DNA from 3 places in the Brevibacillus sp. HB1.1 genome. Region 1 is predicted to be linked to each of the others. Evidence: riboswitches for the same ligand, from Rfam matches in the RefSeq annotation. Region 1 holds a riboswitch; each other region holds the start of a gene.
What was found. Region 1 has a riboswitch for S-adenosylmethionine ahead of HPY27_RS14475 (MetQ/NlpA family ABC transporter substrate-binding protein). Riboswitches for the same ligand answer to the same signal wherever they lie in the genome.

Region 2: linked by a shared signal. The riboswitch ahead of HPY27_RS21555 (pyridoxal phosphate-dependent aminotransferase) and the one ahead of HPY27_RS14475 (MetQ/NlpA family ABC transporter substrate-binding protein) in region 1 are both predicted to bind S-adenosylmethionine.
Region 3: linked by a shared signal. The riboswitch ahead of HPY27_RS13910 (BMP family lipoprotein) and the one ahead of HPY27_RS14475 (MetQ/NlpA family ABC transporter substrate-binding protein) in region 1 are both predicted to bind S-adenosylmethionine.

What each region holds. Positions count from the first base shown of each region.
Region 1 covers NZ_JABMIV010000004.1:422,545-424,811, forward strand. The annotation lists gene HPY27_RS14465 (ABC transporter substrate-binding protein) at 1-62, opposite strand, end outside; gene HPY27_RS14470 (hypothetical protein) at 260-616, opposite strand; SAM riboswitch class I at 837-939, shown strand; gene HPY27_RS14475 (MetQ/NlpA family ABC transporter substrate-binding protein) at 1,042-1,872, shown strand; gene HPY27_RS14480 (methionine ABC transporter ATP-binding protein) at 1,915-2,267, shown strand, end outside.
Region 2 covers NZ_JABMIV010000009.1:70,916-73,182, forward strand. The annotation lists gene HPY27_RS21555 (pyridoxal phosphate-dependent aminotransferase) at 1-924, opposite strand, end outside; SAM riboswitch class I at 1,008-1,122, opposite strand; gene HPY27_RS21560 (MFS transporter) at 1,183-2,267, opposite strand, start outside.
Region 3 covers NZ_JABMIV010000004.1:295,853-298,119, forward strand. The annotation lists gene HPY27_RS13905 (ABC transporter ATP-binding protein) at 1-22, opposite strand, end outside; gene HPY27_RS13910 (BMP family lipoprotein) at 161-1,189, opposite strand; SAM riboswitch class I at 1,392-1,514, opposite strand; gene HPY27_RS13915 (methyl-accepting chemotaxis protein) at 1,651-2,267, opposite strand, start outside.

The sequences.
Region 1 (2,267 bases):
CAGCCAGCGAGAGCCAGTGACATCATAGAAAAAGACAGGATTCCAGCAAGTAATTTTTTCATCGTAATTCTCCTCCAGTTGGGTTCATTTGATGACAAAATATGGTGGTACAATAAAAAGAAAAGTACCCTTGATTAGAACGTATCATTCTAAACAAGAGCACTTTTCTTCGTAAACAAAGAGAAGTGACACCCGTTTTTACGCAAAGTCTACGGTCTCCCCTTAAGATAGATCAAAAGAGAAAATCCGAACGATTGCGTCAGGTATTCAGTTCTGATTCAGCTAAAATAACATTCGTGATCGCCCACTGCGTAGGCGCATCATAGTCCCGTAGCACGGCTTCCAACGGCAACCCCATCTCTTCCTCCAGTCGCTCTCTCAGTCTCTTCTTATAAAGAAGGGACATGCGAAAATCGACTTCGAGCTTGAGGGCCGGCGCTTCTCCTTCCAACGCTTGTGAGCGCGGAGAGCGGCGATGCTTGGCTTGGAACGTAATCATCTGGTTTTCAATCGTGACTCGGAGCAAAGTCGTTCCAAATCCGAACAACTCTTTTGCTATCTCATTATAGATGGCAGACAGCTTTTTTCTGGTTTCATTGGAGTCCACTAGAGTCATGTCATCACCTGCGATAGCTGGTATCGGGTTCATTCGCTCTCATTATACATATGATTTTTTAATTCTTCAATATAATATTCGTATTTTGATCAATTTCACATTTTTCCACCAAGTCATTCGTTTGCAAAAACAGTTGACACCTAAAAATTCAGTCGTTATAATCCAACTATCCAAATAAGAATTAACAACAATGTTTGGAATGATAATTTCATAGCACATTCTCTTATGAAGAGAGGTTGAGGGACTGGCCCTATGACACCTCGGCAACCTATCGCAAACGATACGGTGCCAAATCCAGCGGAATTTATTCCGACAGATAAGAGAGGTATTGTTGCAGTGTGGTTACATACTCGCAGTTTTCGCCTCTTCTGTCGGAAGAGGCTTTTTTCTTTTCCATCTTACATCCAGAGAAAAGGGGTATTTTCATGAAAAAGACTGGTCTACTGCTCACTACACTACTGCTCGCTGCATCGTTCGTAACGGCTTGCGGCGGTAAACAAGAAACTGCTCCTGCTAACGGTGGCACTTCTGCTGAACAAACCTCACTCAAAGTGGGCGTCACTGGCGGCCCGCACGAAGAGATTCTCAACAAAGTGAAAGAAGTCGCCAAAGGCAAAGGACTTGAAGTCGAAGTCGTCGTTTTCAACGACTACGTACAGCCGAATCAAGCTCTCGATAAAGGAAATCTCGATGTAAACAGCTTCCAGACCATCCCGTTCTTGGCGAAGTTCAATCAAGATCATAAAACAAAAATTGTCGAGGTCGGAAAAACCGTCACGTACCCGATGGGCCTGTACTCCACCAAGCATAAAAAAGTCGAGGACATCCAGGCAGGCGGCGTTGTCGGCATTCAAAACGACCCAACCAACCGAGCACGCGCCCTGCTGCTCTATCAGGCAGCTGGCTTGATTAAGCTCAAAGATGGCGTGGGCGACAATGCAACGCCACTGGACATCGTGGAAAATCCAAAAAATTTGCAATTCAAAGAGCTGGAGGCTGCTTTCCTGGCACGCTCGTTGAGCAACGTAGAGGTAGCTTCGATTAATACGAACTTCGCAATGGAAGCTGGCTACTCCCCGAAAAAAGATGCGATCTTCGCTGAGACGGCTGACTCTCCATACGTGAACATCTTGGCAGTCAACGAAACCAACAAAGACAACCCAGCTATCAAAAAACTGGTAGACATTTACCGTTCGGAAGAAGTGAAAAAATTCATCGACGAACGTTTTGAAGGAGCTGTACTGCCGTCCTGGTAAGATCGACGCCAGGAACATCAAGAACAACAAGGAGAACTCGTTATGATACAGCTAACCGATATTCATAAGTCGTATCAAGTAGGAAACAAGCAGGTAGAAGCATTGAAGGGCGTATCCCTTCAGGTAGAAAAAGGGCAAATCTACGGGGTTATCGGCTTTAGCGGAGCGGGAAAAAGTACCCTGCTCCGCACCATCAACCTGTTGGAGAAGCCGACCAGCGGTTCTGTGATCGTCAATGGCCACAACATGCTGACCCTCAAAGAAAAAGAGCTGCGGCAAGCTCGCAAAAAGATCGGGATTATTTTTCAACACTTCAACCTGCTCTCTTCCTATAATGTCTTTGACAATGTGGCGGAAATCTTGCGGATGAATCGCGTCCCCAAAGATGTCATTAA
Region 2 (2,267 bases), on a different contig from region 1:
GGAGTACAAAGCATTGCGGCGGCTTTCGTAGACAGCAACGAGATCGCGAACGCACTGCTGTGACTCTGTCATCGCCTTCGCTGCCGCCATCTGTACCGCTCCGAACAGACTGACGAAGTAATGGTCCTGAATGAGATTAATCAGACGAACCAGCTCGCGATTTCCTACCATAGCACCAACACGCCAGCCTGCCATGTTATACGTTTTAGACAAGGTATAAAATTCTACACCCACTTCTTTTGCACCCGGAACCTGCATGAAGCTGACCGGCTTTTTCCCGTCATAGCTGATCGCCCCGTAGGCGAAGTCGTGGCAGACGACGATTTCATGTTTTCGGGCAAAACGAATGGTCTCCTCATAAAACTCCAGGGGTGCGTTGACTGCTGTCGGATTGTTCGGATAGTTGAGAAACATCAGTTTCGCTCGATCCAAATCAGTTTGGGAGAGCTGGCTGTAGTCAGGCAAGAAGTCATTTTCCGCCTTCAACGGCATCATGACCATCCGTCCGTCTACGACAGCAACACCCGACCAATAATCCGGATAGCCTGGGTCTGGAACCAGTGCAACATCGCCTGCATTCATAAGGACTTGGCAAATCTCTACGAGTCCGGTTTTGCTGCCGAACAATATCGCGACTTCTTCCTCCGAATCGAGGTCCACATCAAATTCTTGCTTATACCAATGAGCCACTGCCTGCTTCAGTTCCACGCGTCCCTGAAAAGGCGGATATTTGTGATGGAGTGGTTGTGCCGCTTGCGCCTGTAATTCTTCAATAATGTGTGGCGGTGTCGGCAAATCAGGATTGCCCTGCCCTAGGTTTATGACGTCATGGCCTTGCGCAATGACCTTGTTTACTTTTGCCACCAGGGTCGCAAAAAACTGGGTAGGGAGTCGATCAATCATGTCGGAGGGTTGAATGCGCATCTTTCTTCCATTCCTTTCTTGGGCCCAATACAGTAAAACCCCCTTTTTCCATACAGAAAAAGGGGGAGATCAGCTTGGTCACGTCCTTATCTGTCAGGAAAAAATCCTGCTGGAATTGGCACAGCATCTGTCCATCGCATAGAACAGATCCGCTGCCGGGCTTCATAGGGCCAGTCCCTCCACCTCTCTGAATAAGTCAAACACACGGAATATACTGTTTTTTCGTCTATATCATACTACTTGAGCACGTAAACCGTGTCAAGATGCTTGATTCTGTAAGGGTACCTGATGCCTTCTTTTTTGAAAAGATGTGTGGAAGGCAAAGAATGCGACAGACAACAGACACAAGCCCGCCATCACGAACAATAGTCCCTGCGCATGAATCGATTGGAAAATGAAGGCGCCAAGAAGTGGTCCGAGCATCCTCCCAGCAGATCCAGTCCCTGCAATCAGACCTTGAATGAAGCCTTCTCGTCCCTCTGGCGTAAACTGTGCCGCTACTGCCGGCACCGCTGGCCATACGAGCATTTCTCCCAGCGTCATGATGAACATGCCTGCAACAAAGCCTGCATAAACCGTTGATTGAGACAAAATCAACATCGACATGGCAAAAATATAAGCGCCCAAGAGCATTTGTGCTTTTAGCGTACGGGCAAAGCGTCGTATGACCCACGCAATCAATGGCTGACCAAACAGGATCAAACCGCCGTTCAGCGTCCACAACAGACTGTATTGACGGAGTGAAATGCCCAGGGATTGCATGTAGGTCGACAGCACCGTTGTCCATTGTACATAGACAATCCAGCTAATGAGCAACCCTCCGCATAAGAGTAGCAATGCTCCCCATACGACCTTGGTCTCTTGCTGTGGTTCTCGTAGAAGTTCTCCCTCTGCTTGTTCGGGAGCAGTCGTCTGCAATTGACGTTTTTGCTCTGCCAGTTTTAACTGACGCGGCAAAATGAGCATAAACATCGTCAGCACAATTACTTGTGTGATCGCATTTCCGAAAAACGTCCAAGCAAACGAAACGCTTGCCAAGAAGCCGCCTAAAGCAGAGCCGGCAGCTACACCCACATTGAGGGCGACGTAAATCAGATTGATTCCTTTACGGCCTCCCTCCGGCCATAAAACCACTGCCAGCGCATTCATAACGGGAGAAAGGGATCCATAAAACAGACCATTCAATAATAACAGTAGGACATATACGGTAAAATCTTGTGTAACACCTAAACAGACCGAAATGATCATTCCACCGATGGAGCCTACAACAATGGTGCGCATTTTACCCCAGCGGTCAAACATCATCCCGCCGACAATACTCCCGATCAGGAATGCGCCTTGAT
Region 3 (2,267 bases), 130 kb from region 1:
TCATTTCCAAGCGATCGGTCATTCCCACTCCCTCATTTCTGTACGTCCTTTTATGAAAATGGAAGACCGACTACACAGCCGTAGTCGGTCACATCCATCACTGTGCACAAGCTTTAAATAATTGTTCAAAAAGTTAGCTTTTCAGCACCGAACTACCTTATTAGAACTTGTCTGGTACTTGGCGGGTGCCTGCTACTATCTCATCACTGATCGCTTTCACTTTATCCACGACTTCTTGTCCAATAAAAGCGTTCAGAGGCGTTTTGCTTTCGTGCGTGACATAGGTTACGCCAACACCTTTTTCTTTCAAGCCGTACGCAACAACACCTGGTTTGAACGTTCCTTCTACAAAGTTCTTCACGGTTTCATAAGCTGCCGCGTCGGTCCCTTTCAATTGGGACAGAACGATATGCTCTGGATCGATCGTCGTACGGTCAACGTCCTGACCTGCTGTGAAGAAGCCTTTTTCCTTCGCCGCTTCGAAAACGCCGAGGTCGCCTACAGCTGCTGCACCGTTAATGAAGTCAGCGCCTTTGGAAGCTTGGAGCAAAGCCAATTCCTTCGCTTTTGCCGGGTCAGTGAAGCTTCCTACATAGTTGACCATCAGTTCTGCCTTTGGATTCGTCGCTTTCAAGCCCTCTTCGAAGCCGACTGTCCATTTTTTCAACTGTGGAATATCGAGAGCGACAACCATACCTACTTTGTTCGTTTTCGTTGCCAGACCTGCTGCTGCTCCCACCAGGTAAGCCGCTTCCTGCTCGCGGAAGGTAACACTGCGAACGTTTGGCAAATCCACTACGGTATCAATAATCGCAAAATTACGGTCAGGATTTTCGGTTGCTACTTTTTTCAATGCATCCTCTGATGTAAAGGAAGAAGTGATGATCAAATCATAATTTTCTGCAACAGCCACGCGCAGATTCTCTTCAATCGCTCCATGGTCCGTAGATTCAATCGTTTTCACTTCTGCGCCCAGCTCTTGTGCGGCTTTCTTTGCACCCTCATCCATTTGTTGAAAGAACGGGTTCACACCAATTTTCTCGGGCAAAATCAAGGCAATTCGCTTTTTGTCCGCGCCCTCTTGTCCTGCTGCTTGTCCTCCTGGCTGATCTGCCGGTACGCTTGTGCCAGTCGAGCACCCTGTTGCCAATACTGCGAATGTCGTTAAAGCCAGCAATAACTTCTTCATGATGTATCTCTCCCTATCCGAACTTTACGTTTTTCTTTATCCTATTAGGTAATGTACGGCTTTTTACCCATTTTTTCAATACTATTTACGAATATTCTCTTATAAAATTAATTTATCGTTCGTTTATTTACCCCTCCCCTTTTACAAATACAACAAAAAAAACTCTTCCCGGAGGAAGAGTTTGCGTACGTAGCCGTTCTCTTCCTCATCTGTCAAAACCATGGTACAGGTTTTGCAGGAATTGGCACCTTTCTGTTCATGCATAGACATGATCAGTGGTTGCCGGGCATCATCGGGCCAGTCCCTCCGCCGCTCTTGATAAGGTAGCTGAATATATTTAGTTACAATGGAATTCATTCTAGCAGAACGGTTCGAAAATGCAATTCTTTTTTCTCAATTCCAAACACTTCTAAAAGTGAATAAAAGTTTAAAAAGTCGTCTTTTCAGCATCGAGAAACAACCTATTTCACGTGAAAGGTTTGCTGGAGACGATGAGACAACGTATTCAGCTCGCCCAGCTCTTCCGTAATCTCACGTACTTTTTGATGCTGGTTTTCTGCTGTCGCAAACAGCTCTTCTAAGTTGGCTACCGATTCCTCGGTTACGGCTGTAATGGTCGACATCTCGATGGCAACTTCTCCGGAACGCACTTTTACCCGGTCCATGCTGGAGCTTACTTGATCAGCTGCTTGCAGGAAGGCCATCATCCCGGCACGCACTGCTTCGATGGAGGCCACTGTTTTCACGGCCAGTTCTTGGCCTTTTGCAACAGACGTTTCCCCATTGCTCATATGCTGCACCGCATTCTCACTTTCCTGGTGGAGTGATTTCAGAATGTCGGTAATTTCCTGCGTAGCTGTCGCGCTTTGTTCTGCCAGCTTGCGTACCTCGTCCGCTACAACAGCAAATCCCCGTCCATGTTCGCCTGCACGCGCCGATTCAATCGCCGCATTCAGCGCCAAGAGATTCGTTTGTGTCGCGATCTGATTAATAGCGCCAACAATTTCCTCTACACGGTTCGCCTGCCGATTGAGCTGGTGAATCGTGGAGGCTGCTACATTGACTGCCTGCACGATTT